DNA from 3 places in the Bacillus sp. LH1 genome. Region 1 is predicted to be linked to each of the others. Evidence: riboswitches for the same ligand, from Rfam matches in the RefSeq annotation. Region 1 holds a riboswitch; each other region holds the start of a gene.

Region 1 (7,832 bases):
GATTAACAGGCATTGAATTAAGTGTTGGCCGAACAGGAGTTGTAACACCGACTGCAGAACTAGAGCCAGTGAGAGTTGCTGGTACGATTGTTCGTCGTGCTTCTTTACATAACGAGGATTTAATTCGTGAAAAAGACATTCGAATTGGTGACTACGTTGTTGTGAAGAAGGCTGGAGATATTATTCCTGAAGTTGTGAACGTTATTTTTGATAAGCGTACTGGTGAGGAAGAAGAATACCGCATGCCAACTCATTGTCCAGCATGTGAGAGTGAACTTGTTCGTTTAGAAGAAGAAGTAGCACTTCGTTGTATAAATCCAACTTGTCCTGCTCAAATTCGAGAAGGGTTAATCCATTTCGTTTCAAGAAATGCAATGAATATTGATGGACTTGGAGAACGTGTCATTACACAACTCTTTGATGCTGATTACATTCGTACATTTGCTGATTTATATGCATTGACGAAAGAGCAATTATTACAGTTAGAACGTTTTGGTGAAAAATCAGCGACAAACTTAATACAAGCAATTGAAAATTCTAAAGAAAACTCGTTAGAGCGATTATTATTTGGTCTTGGAATTCGCCACGTTGGAGCGAAAGCAGCACGTACATTTGCAGAGCACTTTGAAACGATGGATGAGCTTGTAAAAGCAACGGAAGAAGAACTAAAAGCAATTAATGAAATTGGCGAAAAAATGGCTCAATCTGTTGTGACATATTTTGATAATGAAGATGTATTAGAGTTATTACAGCAGTTTAAAGAGTATGGCGTGAATATGACATACAAAGGTATAAAAATTGCAGATTTACAAAATGTTGAATCTTACTTCGCAGGAAAAACGGTTGTTTTAACAGGTAAGCTAGAAGTTATGGGACGAAGTGAAGCGAAGAAGAAGATTGAGGCATTAGGTGGAAAAGTAACGGGAAGTGTTAGTAAGAGTACGGATTTAGTTGTTGCAGGTGAAGCGGCTGGTTCGAAATTAGCACAAGCGGAGAAACATAATGTTGAGGTTTGGAATGAAGAGAGGTTCTTACAAGAGCTAAATAAGTAAGAGGTGCAAACTTACCATGAAAAAAATAGCATTAGCGGTATTAAGCCTTGGCCTACTTGTAAGTGGGTGTAGTGCAGGTGCCGACAAAGATGAAAAAGTGGCTGAGAAATCGGGGAAAGCAAAAGAACAATCAGTTGTTCCAAAATACGCTATTTCGGATGAATATTATAAGACGACTATTCCATTTGATGGTGGAAATGCACGTGGTTTAGTGGTGCAAGGGTTAAATAGTCGTCTTGATATAGATGAATTTGAAACAGGGTTAATGCGAATTGCAAAAGAATCATTTAGTACGAAAGATAATTTTTTAAAAGGCGGAAAAGCTCTAGATACTCAAACTATACAGATGCTTGTTAAAAGAAAACGTACAGATGCTGAACAAAAGGAACTAGAGGACAAATTAAAAAAAGATGCAGTTAAATTTCCTAATATAGGATTAAACCCTGCATTAGGAACAGGATCCGAATCACTAGAAGTGAAAAATAAAAAAAATCCAATATATATTTCAAATATTTTAGAGCATGATTATTATGTGAAAAAAGGCGATAACGGCGAGGAACGCGTTGGTATGGTAGTTGGATTAGCAATGAATTCTGTTCAATATTTTAACGAAGAGCATGGTTATCCACGTGAAGCTGCAATCCCGGATGAAAAGATGTTAGCTGAAGGGAAAAAAATGGCGCAAGAAATTTTGAAAGTCATACATCAAAAAGAACCTGAAACCAAAAATATTCCAATAACATTTGCGATTTATCGCCAAGCTCCAAAGTCTTCGCTCGTGCCAGGTAACTTTGTTTCTTATGCAAATGCTGAAAAAGGTAGTGAAACGGTTGAAGATTGGCAACAAATTAATGAAAAATATTATTTGTTCCCATCAGAGCAAGCGAAAACAGATAATAAACGTGAAGACCTTGCAAGAGTATCCAACTTTAAGGCAAAACTAAGCGATTATTTCCAAGGCGACTATACAGCTGTTATTGGTACTGGTATGTATAGAGATGATGAATTAAGAGAAATGAAGCTTGATATTCCTGTCCAGTTTAATGGAAAAGCTGAAATAGTTGGTTTTACACAATATGTGGCAGGGCTTGTTATGGAATACTTCCCGAATTATATGAAAGTACAAGTAACGATTAAATCTGTAGAACGCCCAGAAGCTATTATTATACGTGAAGCAAAACAAGATGAACCACTTGTGAAGATTTTAGATTAAATATGAAGGCTGTTCCTCTATGGAACAGCTTTTTTTCTTATGTAATTTTGTTATAATTTAAAATGTTGTAAAAAATAGGGGTAAGGGGTAAAGCTCATGGAAGAATTAAGTTTTCAAGTCATTATTTTATTAATTGCATTCGGTTTTTTAGCAGCTTTTATTGATTCCGTTGTTGGAGGAGGAGGGTTAATTTCGCTTCCTGCGCTTATGTTTGTTGGCTTATCGCCAGCTTCGGCAATTGCAACGAATAAATTAGCGGCAACAATGGGGACGTTTACGAGTGCGATGTATTTTATTCGATCAGGAAAAGTTGATTTTAAAATTGTAGGAAAGTTAATCCCGTTAACTATTGTTGGAGCTGTTGCAGGTGCTTTAGTAGTAAAATTTATTCCACCGGATATTTTACGCCCATTAGTACTTGTAATGTTGGTATTTATTGCTATTTATATTATTGCAAAAAAGAATTGGGGAAGTGTGTCTACCTATAAGAAGATGACGCAAAGAAAAACATTAATATTTTTCTTTGCTATTTTAATGATAGGATTTTATGATGGATTTTTTGGACCAGGGACAGGGTCGTTTTTAATTTTTGCATTTTTATTAATTGGCTTGGATTTTATTCAAGCGGCAGCATCTGGAAAACTTTTGAACTTTGTTAGTAATATTGTATCTTTAATTACTTTTTTATTTTTAGATATAATTCATTTTGAATACGGTATTATCATGGGATTATCAATGATCTTAGGTGCTTATTTTGGATCGAAGTTTGCGGTTCAAAAAGGTGTTGGATATGTAAGGACTTTGTTTTTATTAGTTACTATATTATTGATCGGGAAAAATGTTTTGGAATATACTCATATTTTGTAGATTCATACGCATGTATGAATCTCTTTTTTTTATTATATTTTAAAAATTTATTAATTTTTAAAATATAAGTCTAGGAATATTTGAATAAATCTAAATTATCGTGTAGAATAATGTTGTAAAATGTAAACGTTTTTCTAAGGGGAGGCTAAAAAAAATGGTAGTAGCATACAAACATGAGCCATTTACAGATTTTTCAGTGGAGGCTAACAAATTAGCGTTTGAAGAAGGTTTAAAGAAAGTAGAATCTTATCTTGGACAAGACTATCCATTAATTATTGGGGGAGAAAAAATCACTACAGAAGACAAAATTGTTTCTGTAAACCCTGCAAATAAAGAGGAACTTGTTGGTCGTGTTTCAAAAGCAAGCCGTGAGTTAGCTGAAAAAGCAATGCAAGTAGCGGATGAAACATTCCAAACTTGGAGAAAATCAAAGCCAGAAATGCGTGCAGACATTTTATTCCGTGCTGCAGCAATCGTTCGTCGCAGAAAACATGAATTCTCTGCTATTCTTGTAAAAGAAGCAGGTAAGCCATGGAATGAGGCAGATGCTGATACAGCAGAAGCAATCGACTTTATGGAATATTATGGTCGTCAAATGTTAAAATTAAAAGACGGTATTCCAGTAGAAAGCCGTCCAATTGAATATAATCGTTTCTCTTACATTCCATTAGGAGTAGGTGTTATCATTTCTCCTTGGAACTTCCCATTCGCAATTATGGCAGGTATGACAACAGCTGCTTTAGTTTCTGGTAACACAGTATTACTAAAACCAGCTAGTACAACTCCTGTAGTAGCAGCGAAATTTATGGAAGTATTAGAAGAAGCTGGCTTACCAGCTGGCGTAGTAAACTTCGTTCCAGGTAACGGTTCTGAAGTTGGTGACTACTTAGTAGATCATCCTCGTACACGTTTCGTAAGCTTCACGGGATCTCGTGATGTAGGTATCCGCATCTATGAGCGTGCAGCGAAAGTAAACCCAGGACAAATTTGGTTAAAACGCGTTATCGCTGAAATGGGCGGTAAAGATACAATCGTTGTTGATAAAGAAGCAGATCTTGAATTAGCAGCTAAGTCTATCGTTGCATCAGCATTCGGATTCTCAGGACAAAAATGTTCTGCATGTTCTCGTGCAGTAATCCATGAAGATGTATATGATCATGTATTAAATCGTGCTGTTGAATTAACAAAAGAATTAACAGTTGCTAACCCAGCAGTATTAGGTACAAACATGGGTCCTGTTAATGACCAAGCTGCATTCGATAAAGTAATGAGCTATGTTGCAATTGGTAAAGAAGAAGGTAGAATCTTAGCAGGTGGCGAAGGAGACGATTCTAAAGGTTGGTTCATCCAACCAACAATCGTTGCTGACGTTGCAGAAGATGCTCGCTTAATGAAAGAAGAAATCTTCGGACCAGTAGTAGCATTCTGTAAAGCGAAAGACTTCGATCATGCACTTGCAATTGCAAATAATACGGAATACGGTTTAACAGGTGCTGTTATTACTAACAACCGTGACCATATTGAAAAAGCACGCGAAGACTTCCACGTTGGTAACTTATACTTCAACCGTGGATGTACTGGTGCAATCGTAGGTTACCAACCATTCGGTGGCTTTAACATGTCTGGTACAGACTCTAAAGCTGGTGGACCTGATTACTTAGCACTTCACATGCAAGCAAAAACTACTTCTGAAACTTTATAAGAAATAGTAGAGGAGCTCTTCACAGAATGTGAAGAGCTCCTTTTAAAATTGAAATCCTATATATTACCATCGTTCGAAGGGAATGAGCTAAAACCTATTAATAGCGGGATAAACATGTGAACAGAAATAAAATGATGAGAAAAGTTGACTTATTAGTCATATTTTTTAGTATTCATTTTGAGAATTTCCTGTATAATACAATTTGAAAGAAAATCTATGGTTCGACAAGGAACACTCCTTTCGGTTTTGCTCACTGAAAGGAGTGTTTTTTTATGTAGCTAAAAATTCTTGCGTGCTTATTACATTTGCATATACGCCATTTAAACTAGCTAAAATTGTATTGTGAATGTAAACAGCTGGTATAGTAGCGTTCTTAAAAGACAGGTCTTTTGTAGCACAAGCATCATGTATAACGGTACATTGAAAGCCAAAATCGAATGCAGCCCTTACTGTAGCATCGATACACATATGAGTCATCATCCCACATACAACGACATGTTCAATATTTAAACGTTTTAATTGCTCTAGAAGATTAGTTTCTCGGAAGCTATTTGGATAATGTTTGACTATAACTGTTTCTTCTCTAAGTGGACGTACGCTTTCGTGAATATGTACACCTTCTGTATTAGGTAGGAAAAAAGTAGCGTCATCTTTTATAGCTACGTGTTGGATATGAAAAATAGGTTCGCTGTTTGTTCTAAAGTGTTGTAATAACTGATTAGCATATTCGCTTGCTTCTACTGGATTACGCAATTCCATCTTTCCATTTGGAAAATAATCGTTTTGAATATCGATGAGTAAAAGAGCTGTTTTCATATATTTATCTTCCTCCGAGTTTCATATTCAAATAAATTTATTCAATTCGTAGAGAAGATTCTCCTGTTTAAAAATATGAGGAAGAAGAATTTTAAATAACCTTGAAAGTTACTATTTTCTCATGAATTTTCATCTGAAAATTTTAATAAAGGAATAATTAATATTTTTCTAAAAAATGTATTGACTCTTATTATTCTGAGTTCTATAATGAGAATTAATTAAACGACAATTAAATCGATACATTCTTATCCAGAGAGGTGGAGGGACTGGCCCTACGATACCTCAGCAACGGGTTTTTTTAATACCGTGCTAACTCCAGCAAGCCATATAAAGGCTTGGAAGATGAGAAGATGTGAACGAGTACATATAAGTGCTCTCCTTCTTATCTTTATGGTTGATAAGAAGGAGAGCACTTTTTATTTTACCTCGAAAGCTCTACTTCAAGTTTTTACAGCATATAGGAGGGGAAAAAATGATTTCTTTTAACAATGTAAGTAAAGTGTATGAATCAGCTGGGCAATCTGTTCATGCGGTGGAGGATGTAACATTATCAGTTGAGAAAGGCGAAATTTTTGGCATTATTGGTTTTAGTGGCGCTGGAAAGAGTACGTTATTACGCTTAGTAAATATGTTAGAGAGACCGACGGCAGGAACGATTTCAATAGATGATAAAGATATTACATCATTATCGACGAAAGAATTACGTAAACTGAGACAAAGAATTGGAATGATTTTCCAAAGTTTTAATTTATTTAATTCAAGAACAGTATTTGGAAATATTGCTTATCCATTAAAGTTAGCGAAAGTACCAAAGAATGAGATAAAAGAAAGAGTAAATGAACTGCTGAAGTTTGTAGGGTTAGAAGATAAAGCAAACTATTACCCAGAGCAGCTATCAGGTGGACAAAAGCAGCGTGTGGGCATTGCTAGAGCACTTGCGACATCGCCAGATATTCTTATATGTGATGAGGCAACATCAGCCTTAGATCCAGAAACAACGACAGAAATTCTAAACTTATTAAAGAAAGTAAATAGAGAATACAATTTAACAATTCTTCTTATTACACATGAAATGCATGTTGTGAAAGAAATTTGTCACCGTGTAGCTGTAATGGAGAAGGGAAAAGTTATTGAAGAAGGAAAACTGTTTGATGTTTTCACGCAACCAAAAACAAAGACGACTCAAAACTTTGTACGTTCTGTCATTAATGATCATTTACCGGAAAGTGTTCTAGCGAAAATTCAAAATGGTGGTCAAATTTATCGTCTAACATTTACTGGTGAGGAGACAGGACAGCCGGTACTATCATATATCGCAAAAAACTATAACGTCGATGTAAATGTACTGTACGGAAATATTATTGAACTTCAAAATGTGCTATTTGGAAATCTTCTTGTAGAGTTGCAAGGTGAGCAGAGGGAAATTCAAAAAGCATTACAACATCTAAGACTGCAAGTGCAGCTGAAGGAGGTAGAAGCTCATGCGAGTTGATTGGAGTATATTTTGGCCGCGCATACTAGATGCGACGGGGGATACCCTCTTAATGGTAATTGTAACCCTTATATTTGCTACAATTCTTGGTATACCTCTAGGTTTACTTTTATATGTAACGAGAAAAGGAAACTTTTTAGAAAATAAATGGGTCTTTTCTATTCTTAACATCATAATTAATACAATTCGTCCGGTACCATTCATTATCTTTTTAGTAGCCTTAAGTCCACTAACAAGAAGTGTTATCGGAACGACGATTGGAACAGCAGCGGCAATTTTCCCGATGACGTTAGTCGCATCAATTGGTATTGCTAGAATGGTTGAAACAAACCTTGTTTCCGTTCCGAAAGGAGTAATTGAAGCAGCGCAAGCAATGGGCGCCTCGCCAATTAGAATTGTTTTTGAAATCCTTGTACCAGAAGCGTTAGCACCATTAATCTTAGGTGTCACATTTATGACAGTTGGTTTAATTGAATTTTCTGCAGTTGCTGGGCTTGTCGGTGGTGGCGGTCTTGGTGATTTAGCAATGACATATGGTTATCAACGTTTTGATACATCAGTTATGTTCGTAACGGTCGTGTTACTTATTATTCTCGTACAGATAGCTCAAAATTTAGGAAATTACTTTGCGAAAGTCTTGTTACGTAGATCATAAAAAGGAAGAGAGGAAAAGAAAATGAAGAAAATTTT
Region 2 (7,832 bases), 2.2 Mb from region 1:
TGTTGTAGTACCATGGGTTGAAAATGATAAATCGGGCATTAACTCCGATATTGGAAAAGAAGTTTTAGATGCTTATTTTGATTTGAAAAATAAGAGATTAACTGGTGAAGCGCCAAAAACAGATGCCTCTAAAGAGAATTAAAATGTACGAAACGTCTCTAGCATTCCTGTAAACTAGAGGCGTTTTTATCTGGGAATAGATTAGAAATGGGGTATATATGAAGCTGTTTATTCTAAAATATTGGAGGAACATATGTAGCTACATATTCATTATAATAGGGGTTATTTTTATTAATAAGTCCTTTTTATTTTGTATGGTAGAAGGAATTTCGATGCAACCTACTTTGAATGAAAAAGATTATATACTTGTTAATAAGGTAAACGTCTGTTTATCGTCTTTTCATCATGGAGATGTTGTCATTATAAAAAAAGAAGACGCGCCTACTTACTATGTGAAACGAATTATTGGATTATCGGGGGATAACATACAACTAAAAGAGGATGAGGTATTTATTAACGGTAAAAAGCGTGATGAGTCGTATATACATTTAGATATGTCACAAGTATCCAATCGTTTTTCAAATTTTAGAGAAATAAAAGTTCCTACGCATAAATTATTTGTGTTAGGTGATAATCGTAATCATAGTAAAGATAGTAGGAATACACTTGGACTTATTGATGAGTCAAATATAATAGGTAAAGTAGAAATGATATTTTATCCATTTGATCATATAAAATGGATAAAATAATTCTATTAACGATTCACGTTTTATAAAATCAATCATATATTGATAGCATAGGACAAGCAGAAAAGCTTGTTCTAACCTCACAGAACACTCCTTATCACGGTTAGGCATCTACATAGGTAGATGCTTTTTTTATGTTGATGACTGAAAATTATTTATCAATATAATGTAGCAAGCATATTAGGACTATTAGGGGGAGATTACTTGTACAAATAACAGTATGCTTAATTAAAACAGTGAAATGTAAGGAGTGAGGAATAAGTGCTAAATATTTTAGTAGTTAATTTTCCAGCAGAGGGGCATGTAAACCCTACATTAAATTTAGTAAAAGCCTTTACTGAACGAGGGGATAATGTACATTATATTACAACGGCAAACTTTAAGGATAGAATTGAAGATTTAGGAGCTACTGTACATACTCATCCGGATCTATTAAAAGAGATTTCTATTGATGCTGAAACCTCATCTGGGTTAAATGCTTTCTTTCATGTGCATGTTCAAACTTCTTTATATATATTAGAAATTACGAAACAATTATATGAAAGTATAAAATTTGATTTCGTAATTTATGATATATTTGGCGCAGGAGAGTTAGTAAAGGAATATTTACAAGTTCCAGGTGTAGTGTCCTCACCTATATTTTTAATTCCGCCAGAATTTTTGAAGACATTACCTTTTCATCCAAATGCAGATATGCCATTTCAACCAGAGGAAATCTCTGAAAAATTACTAAATCAGATGGAACATAAATTTGGAGTAAAACCAAAGAATAATCTTCAATTTATGAATAATAAGGGTGATGTTTGTCTCGTATACACAAGTCGTTATTTCCAACCTAATAGCGAATCGTTCGGGGAAAATAACATTTTTATTGGACCGAGTATTTCAAAGCGTAAAACAAATATAAAGTTTCCACTGGAATCACTTAAAGAAAAGAAAGTTATTTATATTTCAATGGGAACACTGCTTGAAGGACTCGAACCATTCTTTAATACTTGTATTGATACTTTTTCAGATTTTGATGGGATAGTTGTAATGGCAATTGGTGATAGAAATGATATTTCTAAAATTAAGGAAGCACCAGATAATTTTATAATTGCTCCATACGTACCTCAATCAGAAATATTAAATGAAGCAGATGTTTTTATTACACATGGCGGTATGAATAGTGTACACGATGCCATTCATTATAATGTCCCATTTGTAATAATACCGCATGATAAAGATCAGCCAATGATAGCGCAAAGATTAACTGAGCTTGAAGCGGCACATAGATTATTGAAAGAACATGTTAATGTACACACTTTAAAAGAGGCCGTAACAGATGTACTTTCAAATGAAAAGTATAAATATGGTATAAGAAAACTTAATGATAGCTTTTTAGAATGTGGTGGTTCAAAAGAAGCGATTGCAGTTATTGAATCTCTTTTGAATAAAGTAAAACTTTAATTGGTGGGGCTTTACTGCCTGCAAATAGCGGGATAATTAGTCGTAACTGTATACAAGCATAGAGGTTCTCACCTTTATGCTTGTGTATTCTTATCCAGCAAATTGTACAGCAGTATTTGCATGTAAAAAAGCAGTATCAAAAACGGGAACAGCAAGATCATTTTGGGAGATGAGTAAAGGTATTTCAGTGCAGCCTAATAATACACCTTCAGCGCCGTTTTGAATTAATGATTTTGTAATTTGTAATAACCTTTTTTTAGATGTTTCTGAAATGATCCCTCTACTTAATTCATCTAATATGACATGGTGGATAAAAGTTCTTTCCTCGTCATTTGGGATAATTGTCTCAATGTTATATTTCGCTAATCGTGATTTATAGAAATCTTGCTCCATCGTTTGTTTTGTTCCTAATAGTCCGATACGTTTTATATTCTGTTCTACCATTTCTTTAGCACTTACATCACCAATGTGAAGAAGCGGGATAGATATTGCTTGTTCTACCTCCTCGGCAAATAGATGTACAGTATTTGAACACATTAATAAACATTCAGCCCCAGATTTTTCAACTTTCTTTGCAACTGTAACTAGTTCATTTTTCACTTCTTCATATTGATGGTTTTGTAATAAAGTAGTTACTTCACCAAAGTCCATACTATATAAAATTAGCTTCGCATTTTGATCGTATTGAGAGAGTGTAAGTGTATTAATATGTTTATAGTATAATGATGTAGATTCCCAACTTAATCCTCCAATCAAACCAATAACTTTCATAATGCATTCCTCCCCGAAACGATTTTGAATTCATTATTTCATAATTCCGATAAGAATACAATGATTTAAATGCGCTATTTAATAAAAAATAAAAATAGTAAGAAAAGTGTTGAAATTTACATTCTTTAGTGCCATAATACGAATTACAAATTAATACTTATCCAGAGAGGTGGAGGGAACGGCCCTAAGAAACCTCAGCAACCCCTATGCAATTTTATAGGAAGGTGCTAATTCCGCAGAGGACACGATGTGTTTTTTGAAAGATAAGAGGATTCTTGAAAGTGAAAGAAAGTGACCTCTTATGTAAGAGGTCATTTTTTTGTTGTATAGAAAGGGAGTGTCGATGCATAATTCATTTTTAAATTAAATATAGAGTAATAAAAGTTGACTAATATGAGAGGGGAATTGTCATGAATAAATTATCAACAAAGTTAGTAGTAGCAATCGGTATTGGAGCAGCATTATACGGGATATTAGGACTTTGGGGATTTTCTATTGCACCGAATACATTTATTAAACCAGCATTAGCTATATTAACTGTTTTTGGAGCATTATTTGGTCCAGTGGCAGGACTGTTAATCGGACTTATCGGTCATACCGTAACAGATACGATTGCTGGATGGGGTATTTGGTGGGGATGGGTTATTAGTTCAGGAATTATTGGTTTTTCAATGGGGCTTATTCAAAAAAGAGTTGGTTTTAGTGTGAAAAACGGGTCGTTTAACAAGGGGGATATTTCTTATTTAGCAATTACTGGGCTAGTTGGTATTGTCATTGCTATTATATTTGCTGGGGCATTCGATATTATTGTGATGGGAGAACCATTTGACAAAATTGTTATACAAGTATTAGGAGCAACAATTTCCGATGTCATCGTTTTCTTAGTACTTGGATTGCCACTTACAATTGGTTTGGCGAAATCCAATAAGAAACATACACATTTAAAAATTGAAAAGTAGGGATGTTAACATGCAACCAATTATTTCGTTTGAACAATTCACCTTTCAATATGGGCATGCTGCGCAGCCTACTTTAAGTGATATTACCTTTCATATATACCCTGGGGAAAAAGTGCTAATTGCTGGACGAAGTGGTTCAGGAAAGTCGACATTAGCTCATTGTATAAATGGGCTAATCCCATTTTCTTACGAAGGGAATAGCACAGGTAACGTTTTAATTGCCGGTAAAGACCCAAGGGAAGGAAGTATTTTTGAACAAAGTAAACAGGTAGGAACAATTTTACAAGATCAAGATGCTCAATTTATTGGTCTGACAGTAGAAGAAGATGTAGCTTTTTATTTAGAAAATGAATGTGTAAAGCAAGATAACATGAAAAAGATTGTTTCGGACTCATTAAGAAAGGTGAAGATGCATACGTTTCATAAACAAAGTCCACATGAATTATCAGGAGGTCAAAAGCAAACAGTTTCTCTTGCTGGTTTATTAACAACAAATGCGGATATATTATTGTTCGATGAACCATTAGCGAACTTAGATCCACTAAGCGCCATACATACGATAGAACTTATGAAAGATATACATGAGCAGTATAATAAAACGATTGTTATTATCGAACATAGGATAGAAGAAATTTTAAAACTGGATTTAGACAAAGTTATATTAATTGATGAAGGTAAAGTCATTGCGATGGGAACACCAAAAGAAATCTTAGCGTCAAATATATTACCACGTATTGGCTTAAGAGAGCCTATTTACATCGAAGCATTAAAGAGATTACACTTTGATTGTAATAATGACGTAATATATCCAATGGAAAACCTTCAAAAAGAAAAGGTAAGCAACGTTATAAAAGAGTGGATGGAGAAACAAGTCATATTAGAAAGGAATGCTAAAAACAAGGAATTACTTAAAGTGGAGAATTTATCATTTTCATACCCTAATAAACAAAAAGTATTAGAAAATGTAAACCTTTTAATATATGAAGGAGAAATTGTGGCACTGTTAGGACATAATGGAGCAGGGAAATCCACATTAGCTCATAGTCTTATAGGTATAAACAAAATGAAAAATGGGAAAATTGCGTTAAAAGGTGAAGATATTAGTTCTTGGTCTATTCGTAAACGTGGGGAAATCATATCTTACGTGATGCAAAATCCAAATCATATGATTACACAGCCTACTGTTTTTGAAGAAGTTTCATTTACATTAACATTACATAATTTTTCTAAGGAAGAAATTAAGAATAAAGTAGAAGGGATTTTAAAAATTTGTGGCTTATATCCATTTCGTAATTGGCCAATTCAAGCACTAAGCTATGGGCAAAAAAAGAGACTAACAATCGCATCTGTATTAACAACAAATCCTAAGCTTATCATATTAGATGAACCGACAGCGGGACAAGATTATTATCATTATAAACAATTTATGTCGTTTATTAAAAACCTAGCTAAAAAGGGAATTTCATTTGTTGTTATCACTCACGATATGAATCTCGCGCTAGAATATACAGACCGTGCAGTAGTTCTACATGAAGGGAAAATTATTGCGGATAACACAGTGTTTGATGTATTAGGCAATCAAGAAACGTTACAAAGAGCCAACTTAAGAGAGAGTTCTTTAACCAAGCTTATTAAATTTAGTGGGATTGCATGTCCAGAAAAATTTATGGAGCTTTATTTAGACAGTACTAGGAGGGAGGAAGGTGCATAGTACATATTTTCATCGTATGGATGGGGTAGTGAAATTGTTTTTATTTATTTTTTGTATGACGCTTACTTTTTTGTTTTTTGATTTTCGGGTGTTGCTAATATTATTTATTATTGGGTGTATCGGACTCAGCATTGCTAAAATTCCATTTCGTAAAATTTTAATTGTTTTTAGTGTCATATTTACATTTAGTTTATTAAACTCTGTCATGATTTTATTTATTACACCAACTCATGGATCTGAATTAACTGAATCATATACCGCGTTTTTACATGTTGGATATGCAACGATTACATATGAAACATTATTTTATGCAGCTACACTTTCATTAAAGTATTTTACGTTATTACCATTTACACTTCTTTTTATTTACACGACAGATCCAAGCGAATTTGTAAGTAGCTTAAGTAAACTTGGTATTCATTATAAGATTACATATGCAATAAATATTGCACTACGTTATATTCCTGACATCCAGTCTGAGTATAAAATTATTAAACACGCGCAAGAAGCGAGAGGAGTGGCTTTTGAAAAAGGAGAAGCAAGTTTATGGGTTCGTATGAAGAACCGTGTTTTAATTTTCTGGCCACTAATCATTCATTCTCTAGAAAGAATAGATACGGTTTCAAATGCAATGGATTTAAGAGGATTTGGAAAGAAGGATAAACGTACATGGTTTTATACAAGTAAGGCGAAACGTGAAGATTTCATCGCTTTATTTGCCGGTATTTTCATATTTATTGTTGCGGTATATTTAAAATTAAACGTATTTCAAAACTTTTGGTATCCATTTTAAAGCACTCTTTAAACGAGTGCTTTTACTTATTTTTATGTAGACATGCTCAAAAAAGGGATATATACATAATGTATAATACGAACCAGTTAAAATGATCAACTACCTATTAGTTTTCAAACCAAAAGGAGGAGAAAATATGAGTTACGGTGGTTCTTGTGGTTTTGGTGGAGGTTTCGCTTTACTAGTTGTGTTATTCATTCTATTAATAATTGTAGGATGCAGCTGCTGGGGCGGAGGATACTAATTTTTAATTAGTCTTCACAAATGTAAACTAAAAAAACATTGAAGATACTTATGTATCGAAACAAATAAAAAAGGAGCAACTATGCTCCTTTTTTATTTGTTTAAATGCGTATTCTCACTATATTTCGGGAACGTAATCGTTAAAGTCGTTCCTTTACTAACGATACTTCGGATTTTTAAACTTCCATGCATCGTCTCAATAATCTTAACAGCAACCATTGTACCTAAACCAGTTCCTTTTGTTTTTGTACTAAAATACGGTTCACCGAATCGATGTATTTGCTCCTGTGACATTCCAACTCCGCTATCTTCAATTCGTATTTCAACTTTACTATTATTGATAGATGAGGAAATATTTAAGGTACCACCATTAGGCATTGCTTCAATACTGTTTTTTATTAAGTTTAAAAAACATTGTTGAAAGTGCTGTTTATTACCAACAATGGTTGCCTCAGAAAAATCCTGTGTAATATGTATCGTATTCATATTACACAATGGCAATATCATATTAATAACTCGATTTAACTCTTGTTTTACTGAAATTTGATCTAATTTTTCTGGAGCAGGTTTGGCAAACGTTAAGTAATCATCGATAATTTCTTGGGCACGATTTAACTCTTCAAGTATATGTTTAATATATTCGTCTCTTGATTCAGGAGTTAAATTTTGTGTTTTTAAAAGCTGTGTAAATCCTTTTACAACCGTTAAGGGATTCCTTACTTCGTGCGATATACTTGCAGCGAGTTGGCTAACAATCTCCATTTTTTCCATTTTAATTAATTTAGAGCGCATTAATACAGCATCCTTTATAACTTCATTTATATAAACAATAAATAACATTAAAGTAGTCGGTAATACCATGAAATAAATAATATACAAATTATTCACTTCAAAATCTGATAAAGTTAATACAATTAAAGTTGTAAATATTGCTAGGAAAAAGGTTAAAAACATGGAAAAAGCTACTTTAAGTTTTCTATTATATGTATTAAATTTTGAAGATGCGAGTGCTGTAACGATGAACATTATTCCGTAAACAACGACTGTTAGCATATTAAATCCATAAAATATAAATCTTGTAATTAATAAAATTGTAAACAATATGATACCGACAGGGAATCCACCATAAAGCGTAGCTATTATGACCGGAATTTGTCTTA
Region 3 (7,832 bases), 2.5 Mb from region 1:
CTATCAATAAATTACCACTCTGTAAATATCTGAATTTTCTTTACATTGAAGGTTATCTCCTAAACAACCTCGAATAATTGTAATACATATACATAAGGAGGTTGATCTATTTTGTTTCGTTCCTTTACAAATGGTTGCGTCGCCTTAGTGCAACGCTTCTTGCCAGAACCGTTTATTTTATCATGTTTACTAACTGTTTTCGTTATCTTCTTTGGTATGTTTGCGACTCACCAAACACCTGTAGAAATGATTAATCACTGGGGTAATGGAATTTGGGGACTCCTCGCCTTTTCTATGCAAATGGCACTTGTACTCGTGACTGGATCTGCTTTAGCAAATGCTCCTCTTATTAAAAAAGGATTAACGAAAGCTGCCAGACTACCAAAAACAACTGGACAAGGCATTATTGCCATTTCAATTGTAAGTTTACTCGGTGCATACATAAACTGGGGCTTTGGAATTGTTGTATCTGTTTTATACGCAAAAGAAGTGGCAAGGCAGCTGGACGGATTAGATTATAGACTAGCAATCGCCTCTTCTTACTCTGGATTTCTCATTTGGCATGCCGGTCTTTCTGCCTCTATCCCTCTTACGTTAGCAACAGGCGGTGAAACGTTAATTAAAACGACTGCTGGAAGTATTAAAGAGGCGATTCCAATAACAGAAACGTTATTCTCACCATACGCTCTCGTTCCAGTTATTATTTTTCTCATTACGATGCCTCTCATTAATAAAGCGATGCATCCAGATGAAAAACATACGATAACTGTAGATCCTAGCGTGTTCCATGAAGAAGCTGCTGCTCAAGAAGTAGAAAAAAATACGTTCGCTGAAAAGATGGAAAATAGCATTATTATTACACTTTGCGTTGGATTGTTAGGTCTCATTTATATTTTCAATTACTTTTATACGAAAGGATTTAATCTTACTCTCGATATCGTGATTTTTATGTTATTAATTACTGGACTTATTTTCCACCGCACTCCGATTCAGTATATTCGCGCTTTTTCAGACTCTACGAAAAGTGCCTCTGGCATTTTACTTCAATTTCCGTTTTACGCAGGAATTATGGGCATGATGATTGGAGCAAATAGTGAAGGACTTTCACTTGGAGGAGCTATTTCTAATTTCTTTATTAGCATTTCAAACGAATCAACTTTCCCGCTCTTTACTTTTTTAAGTGCTGGTATCGTTAATATTTTCGTTCCATCTGGTGGCGGTCAATGGGCTGTGCAAGCACCAATTATGATTCCAGCTGGCGCTGAACTTGGTGTACCTGCTGCAAAAACAGCAATGGCAATTGCATGGGGCGATGCTTGGACGAATTTAATTCAACCTTTCTGGGCATTACCAGCATTAGCGATAGCTGGTTTAGGTGCTCGTGACATTATGGGATTTTGTGTTGTGAACTTACTATATGCGGGTTTTATCATTAGTCTATGTTTCTTATTTATTTAAACAAAAAGCTAGTTTTATACTAGCTTTTTTACATAATAAATCACTTATTTCCCACGCAATTTATAATCTTCTCCCACTCTAACTCCGTAAGATGTAATGACTCAAATGCAAAAAAATCTTCGCAAATTTTTCCGATCAGGTGTGGATGTTCCCTCAAAAAATTCCACTGTAACGCTTTAGGAAGAAAATATGTTTCATATTCTTTACTTCCCCTTACTACCTGATCAACTTCTCTTTCACAAATTCCTCTTATTAAATAATCATTTCTTAACTCTATTTGAATTTGCTGAAATGTTTCGCTGCATTTTTTCAATTGAAGTAAACACGTAACATACTTCCGAAAAAGTTCGCCATCATACTGAACACAGTTTATAATACGATCGACTTCATTCATAATGCACGAGCCTTTTCTTCTATTTGTAATAACCATTTCTCACGCTTTGATACTTTACTCGTTTTCACAGATTGAAACACTGACCGTTTTATATCGCGAATGCCACAAAAACGTAAAATACCTCTCTTCATCATAATCCAATCTGCTGATCGATATAACAATGCGACGTACCATAGAGGCGAGTCTAACGTATTAATAACCCATGCTTTTTTCCCTTGCAATAATCCTTTCGGCAGAGCCCCTTCATATTTATAAGCAAATCCAGCTACGAAAATACGATCGATAAATCCTTTTAAAATTGCTGGCATCCCCCACCACCATATTGGATAGATGAATAGAAGTGTATCTGCTTCTTCTACTAACGTTCTATACCGAGCTGTTTCCTCTTCATTTACTAAATCGCGTCTTTTCTTCTCTTCATTAAATACGAGGACTGGATCAAATTGTTCTTTGTATAAATCAAGTACGGTAACTGAATGATTTGTTTCCTGTAGTCCTTTTTGCACATGATTGAAAATCGCCGCGTTAAAACTTGAAGGATTAGGATGAGCATATATAATTAGTACGTTCACTACAAAACAACTCCCTCTATACGTTAAAGTTTCTCCTTCTTTAATAACTTCTCTACAATTTGTACGTTTTTCGAACTTTGCAACAATCGATTTAATAATATAAGTAACTCTTCTTTTTCTAAATCTTTCAGTTTCTCTTTAACTGCACTCTCACCAGCACCTTGCATATCATAAACAACTGCCGCCATATGTTTACAATAATTTTCATAGGGACACTCACAGTTACTTTCTGAAAAATCTTCGAGATCGATAACTACTTCATAATTCCCTGCATTTCCAGTAACGAAAGCAAACACTTTTTTATCTTGTATTTCAACATCTTCTACATGCCCATCTTCATAATATTCATATCCCTTATCTACAATGTACTTTGGGATCCATTTCGTTATATCTTTTAATAAGTAAGCGTACATAATTGTACCCCTTCCTTTAATTCCCTTTTGACTTCAAAAATCCTGCATGTTATTCTAATTACTGTTAAGTAGCAAGTCTACGTGACAAAACGACTGACACCTATTCGGCGAAGGTGTCTCTTTTCATTTGCAGCCGATATGAATTGCCTCTTTCAGGCACATTCAATTTTTGACACTACACACTCAACACCATTCCCTGTATCAGGCTGCTTTAGCAGTCTTTTACTCTACATACTCCGTTATTTTAAGAAAAAAAGAGAGCTTAGCTCCCTTTTCTCGCCTTATACAATACCCCTTTTTCAGCATAGAGATATTCATCAGCTAATGTAATTTTCCCATCCAGTTTTAGTTCGTCTAATAATCTTGATAAATAAAATTGATGCAACATCTTTTTCGTGAATTTTCCTTCATGATGCGAAACGATATGTTCTTGAATATCTAACAATGATATCGGCTTATCTTGCTCTATCATATATTCATAAACTGTACTACGCAGTTTTACGTATTTTTCGAGTGTCACAGTAATGCGCAACCCCTTTCTTCTTAATATAAATTTTCGTAATCGGTTTTTTTGCAATAAAAAAACCTCTCCGATAAGAAGAAGTTACGTATATATCTTCGTCTTATCTCCCAGAACAAATATGTTCTGCTGGAATTAGCACCTGCATCGCGGTTGCTGGGTTTCATCGGGCCAGTCCCTCCACCTCTCTGGATAAGAAAATATTCACTTAATTCTTACTATACGTAATTCCACTTTAATTGTCAAACAAATATAATAAATATAACAAATTATATTTTCTTCCTTACTGTTCATACTACCCATATACGAACATGCAAGGAGGATTATGAAATGCATCAAAATGCTCGCGGATATGTACAAGATTCTTTTCAATCATTACAAGAAGCTAAAAATTGTTTAGAAGAAGCGCTCGAAACAGTTGAAAAAGATTTTAATCGCGCTCGTATTGAACAATCACTTTATGCTGTTGAACAAGCTATTCAACGTTGCGAGTACACCGTTCACATTTTAGAAAAAGATTAAAAACTTCCCATCAATTGATGGGAAGTTTTTTCAAATGGCATACTTCATAATTATTGCCGTTATGATTAAAAAATATACAGAATTAGCAATTTCTAAAATTCCTACTTTTTTAATAGAAATTTTTTTGCCATACAACACAATTGCTCGAATGACACTTGGTATAAAAATAAGAGAACACCACGGATTAATCACAAATATGATTATCGTTAATACGATATGATATCCCCAAGATATAAGACGATACTTCGGGTTATTTTTTTCACGAATCATCGTTTTCACATAGAACGTACTACCTAAAAAGTATAAAAATGAAATAAGCGCAATGAATAATGCTGTATGATCGATTTGCTTCATTGAAAAGGAATAACTAATTAACCCACCGATACAAAACACAATAATCGCACAAATATCATTTAATAGTGCTCTTTCATTTTTTTGACGAGCGTAATACATATTCACTATAAATAATGGAATCATTACTATTACGAATAAAAGAATTCGCCACTCATATAATAAAGAAATCATCCCAAATAGGAACGCAATAAGAAAATAAATAATGGAAACTTGTAAAAACTCTTTTTTTCGTCTTTGCTTTATGTACGTAAGAAATGGGTACGTAGCTAAATAGATAAAGAACCACGCTAAAAACAATGGAATATGATAAATAGTAGGTTTCCCAAGTATGACACTTAATAAAAAAGGAATAACAAGCATGGCCCATGCACCATGTTGCTTCGGAATAACTAACTTCATTAACTATACACCTCCCTTTTGAAAAAAGTTCTCACCTACAATTATACAAATAATTTTATATAATAGCGGATGCATATTGAATCGATTTTTTGACAAAAAAATGCTCCTTACATTATGTAAGAAGCATGAAAGAGGCAAACGAATATGTAAGTCGCGACCCTACCTTATATGAGTATGCTTTTCTATGTCACGTTATGCTCATCTAATATACCGTATTTCTTTTTAAATCTTGTAAGAATCGTAATCCATGAAGTACTAAATAGTAATAAGAAAATAACATTCGAAATCGCATGGCTCAAATCAAAGTAAAAACTTGCGATATAATACGAAATGACAGTTTCCCATGTTGCTTCTCGTATAAAACCGAGAAGGCCCCAGAAATTCATAATCCAGCCAAATAAAAAGCCAACAATTACTCCGTAAAGAAGTCTTCCCCATAGCTTTTTCATAAAAAATGTATTACGAAGTAAACCTGCTATAAAACCAATCATGCCCCACGAAAACATTTGCCACGGTGTCCATGGACCTTGTCCTAAAAAAATATTAGATACGATTGCTGCTGTAGCACCAATCATAAAACCAGTTTCACTTCCAAATACAATTGCAGAAACGATAATGACAAAAGAAGTTGGTTGTACACTTGGTAAAATAGAAAATGGCACCCGGCTTACTGCTGCAATTGCCGCTAATACAGCAACGAGAACAATTTCACGTGAAACAAACGCCTTTCTTTCAAAACGGATATAGAAAGGTAACATAATAACCGCTAATAGAAACAAACTACTTAACATGTAATAACCATCCATAACAAGTGTCGTAAAGAGTAATGTGCCGATTATTACTGCAAAGATACATATTATGAATGCAACATATTGTTTGGACAAGCTTCGTACACATCCTCCCACGTTAATGCATATGGCAATTCTTTTCGAATGAATCGATTAATAGATGTTGTATAAAAGAAGTTGCCGCTAAAAAATTCTTTCGGTGCATCATTCATAATGACTGTTCCATCAAATAACATCATACATTGATCCACGTATTTCGCTGCAAACTCAATATCATGCGTTGCCATTACAATTGTTGTACCTTCTTTTTGCAGCTTCCTAAATAGTTCTCCTACTCTTTCTTTCTTCCATGGATCCAATCCCTTTGTCGGTTCATCAAGTAATAATAACGTTGGCTTTGATAATAACGTTGTACATAACGCAAGTAATTGTTGCTCTCCTCCGCTACAATCATGCGGATGGCGTTCTTTAAGCGAGTACAACCAAAACTGTTTTAGCGTATCTTCTGCTATTTCTTTTCCTTGTTCTCCATATAATTCACGCGCACGTTCATAAACCTCGTCCCATACTGTATCAAATGTAAAATGGTAATACGGATGCTGCGATACATACCCAATACTTTTAAACCGTTCTTTCGAATCGATTTTATGTACCACTTTTCCGTTCCACTTTACTTTTCCTCTTCTCGCTTTTTGTAATCCTGCTAAAATCGTTAACAGTGTAGACTTACCTGTACCGTTCTTCCCAACGAGCGCTACCCATTTTCCTTTTTCAATTGGAACTGATAAATCACGTAAAATAAGCGGACTATTTTTTTCATATTGGAAGGAAATATGCTCTGCGCTTAAAATTACCTCTTGCTTTTCACTTTGTGCTATTGGGTCATTTACATATGATATCGCTGCAAAATCATTCATTTTCATTTGCGCCTCTCGCACTGTAAACGGAATATCTCTCACATTCCACTCTAAAAATAGCCTTGGAATTTGCGGAATAAATGGACGGAATGTTTCTACTCCCCACATATCCGTAATAACAATTTTAGGACTACCATCATACATAATACGGCCATTATCCATACAAACAACGCGTGTTGCAAGCGGGATAACTTCATCTAAACGATGTTCACTTAAAATAATCGTAATTCCAAGTTCTTCATTAATCCGTTTTAATAATCCTAAAAACTCTTTTGCAGCGATTGGATCTAACTGCGCTGTCGGTTCATCTAATAATAGCAATTTCGGCTGCATAACTAATACCGCAGCTAAATTGACAAGCTGCTTCTGCCCACCAGATAACGTATGAACAGATTGATGCAATAAATCTTGAAATCCTAAAAAGCTAATAAGCTCTGCTATTCTTTTTTGAATAATATGTGATGGTAATCCGATATTTTCTAAAGAAAATGCTAATTCTTGAATCACTGTATCCATAACAATCTGGTTTTCTGGGTTTTGAAATACCATCCCAATTTCTTGGGCAGATAACAAATCAGCTACTTCCTCTATTAAAACACCCTCATAAAATATCTCTCCAGAACGCGTACCAATTGGAAGTAACTCCTTTTTAAAATGTTTTAATAACGTCGTCTTCCCAGATCCCGATCCTCCAGCAAGTGCAATAAACTCACCTTTTTGAACAGAAAGAGAAATATGCTGTAACGCTTTTTTATTTTCATCAGCATATACAAATGATAAATTGTTTATTTCTGCATGCGCCACCATATCCATTCCCTTCCTTCCATCATAATTGGTAAACTAATAAACAGTGTAAATAATACAAACATCATTCCATCGTATTGCTGGAATAAAATAGATTCGACTTTCGGATAAATAATCAATTTCCCTCCGCCATAATTACTACATACAATAGCAGCTATAAATAAAATGATTAAATAACTGAGCGTATACCAATCACGCCTTTCCATTCTATAGCGAATATACGTCGTACGCTTCGTTACACCAAATCCACGAGCTTGCATAGAATCTGCCGTTTGCAGTGCATCTTCTAATGAACAAATTAATAATACTTGCAGCAATTGCATACCATTTTTGACGCGTTCTATTATCGAACCTGAATCTACCTGCACACCTTTCGTTTTTTGGACGAGTGTGATTTTCTTTAATCGCCTTATAAACAAAGGAACAAATCTCACTGTAATCATCGTTAACAATGCAACTTTCGGTGAAATTCTTGAAAACAAATATAAAAATTTATGACTGGAAATAATATCATTGTATGACGCAAACGTAAACATAACTGCAACTAGTAATAACCCCATTACTATTCCAAACATAATCGCCTCAAGCTTAATACGGCTATCACCTAACCAAAATAACGTAGTTCGACCTCTATGCGTTAATAACGAATTAAATAAAATTACCATAAAAAAGAAAACAATTGTGCTCGGTA

What was found. A riboswitch is a leader RNA that binds a small molecule or an ion and turns the genes downstream of it on or off. The one in region 1 is predicted to bind S-adenosylmethionine.
Region 2: another riboswitch for S-adenosylmethionine. It lies ahead of ACX9TM_RS13275 (ECF-type riboflavin transporter substrate-binding protein); the one in region 1 lies ahead of ACX9TM_RS01865 (methionine ABC transporter ATP-binding protein).
Region 3: another riboswitch for S-adenosylmethionine. It lies ahead of ACX9TM_RS16735 (hypothetical protein); the one in region 1 lies ahead of ACX9TM_RS01865 (methionine ABC transporter ATP-binding protein).

What each region holds. Positions count from the first base shown of each region.
Region 1 is NZ_CM175007.1:341,512-349,343, forward strand. Features, by position in the region: gene ligA (NAD-dependent DNA ligase LigA) at 1-1,052, shown strand, start outside; gene ACX9TM_RS01845 (CamS family sex pheromone protein) at 1,069-2,265, shown strand; gene ACX9TM_RS01850 (TSUP family transporter) at 2,362-3,132, shown strand; gene pruA (L-glutamate gamma-semialdehyde dehydrogenase) at 3,287-4,834, shown strand; partial or broken gene ACX9TM_RS01860 (cysteine hydrolase family protein) at 5,085-5,650, opposite strand; SAM riboswitch class I at 5,893-5,999, shown strand; gene ACX9TM_RS01865 (methionine ABC transporter ATP-binding protein) at 6,123-7,142, shown strand; gene ACX9TM_RS01870 (methionine ABC transporter permease) at 7,132-7,797, shown strand; gene ACX9TM_RS01875 (MetQ/NlpA family ABC transporter substrate-binding protein) at 7,819-7,832, shown strand, end outside.
Region 2 is NZ_CM175007.1:2,565,061-2,572,892, forward strand. Features, by position in the region: gene ACX9TM_RS13255 (peptidoglycan D,D-transpeptidase FtsI family protein) at 1-142, shown strand, start outside; gene lepB (signal peptidase I) at 219-749, shown strand; gene ACX9TM_RS13265 (macrolide family glycosyltransferase) at 1,008-2,195, shown strand; gene ACX9TM_RS13270 (aspartate/glutamate racemase family protein) at 2,286-2,966, opposite strand; SAM riboswitch class I at 3,121-3,236, shown strand; gene ACX9TM_RS13275 (ECF-type riboflavin transporter substrate-binding protein) at 3,377-3,925, shown strand; gene ACX9TM_RS13280 (ABC transporter ATP-binding protein) at 3,936-5,636, shown strand; gene ACX9TM_RS13285 (energy-coupling factor transporter transmembrane component T family protein) at 5,629-6,429, shown strand; gene ACX9TM_RS13290 (YjcZ family sporulation protein) at 6,566-6,673, shown strand; gene ACX9TM_RS13295 (LytS/YhcK type 5TM receptor domain-containing protein) at 6,766-7,832, opposite strand, start outside.
Region 3 is NZ_CM175007.1:3,230,881-3,238,712, forward strand. Features, by position in the region: gene ACX9TM_RS16715 (short-chain fatty acid transporter) at 112-1,458, shown strand; gene ACX9TM_RS16720 (hypothetical protein) at 1,499-1,852, opposite strand; gene ACX9TM_RS16725 (NAD(P)H-dependent oxidoreductase) at 1,849-2,424, opposite strand; gene ACX9TM_RS16730 (SWIM zinc finger family protein) at 2,448-2,837, opposite strand; gene ACX9TM_RS16735 (hypothetical protein) at 3,100-3,357, opposite strand; SAM riboswitch class I at 3,458-3,556, opposite strand; gene ACX9TM_RS16740 (hypothetical protein) at 3,688-3,879, shown strand; gene ACX9TM_RS16745 (YwiC-like family protein) at 3,910-4,632, opposite strand; gene ACX9TM_RS16750 (ECF transporter S component) at 4,815-5,516, opposite strand; gene ACX9TM_RS16755 (ABC transporter ATP-binding protein) at 5,489-7,150, opposite strand; gene ACX9TM_RS16760 (energy-coupling factor transporter transmembrane component T) at 7,123-7,832, opposite strand, start outside.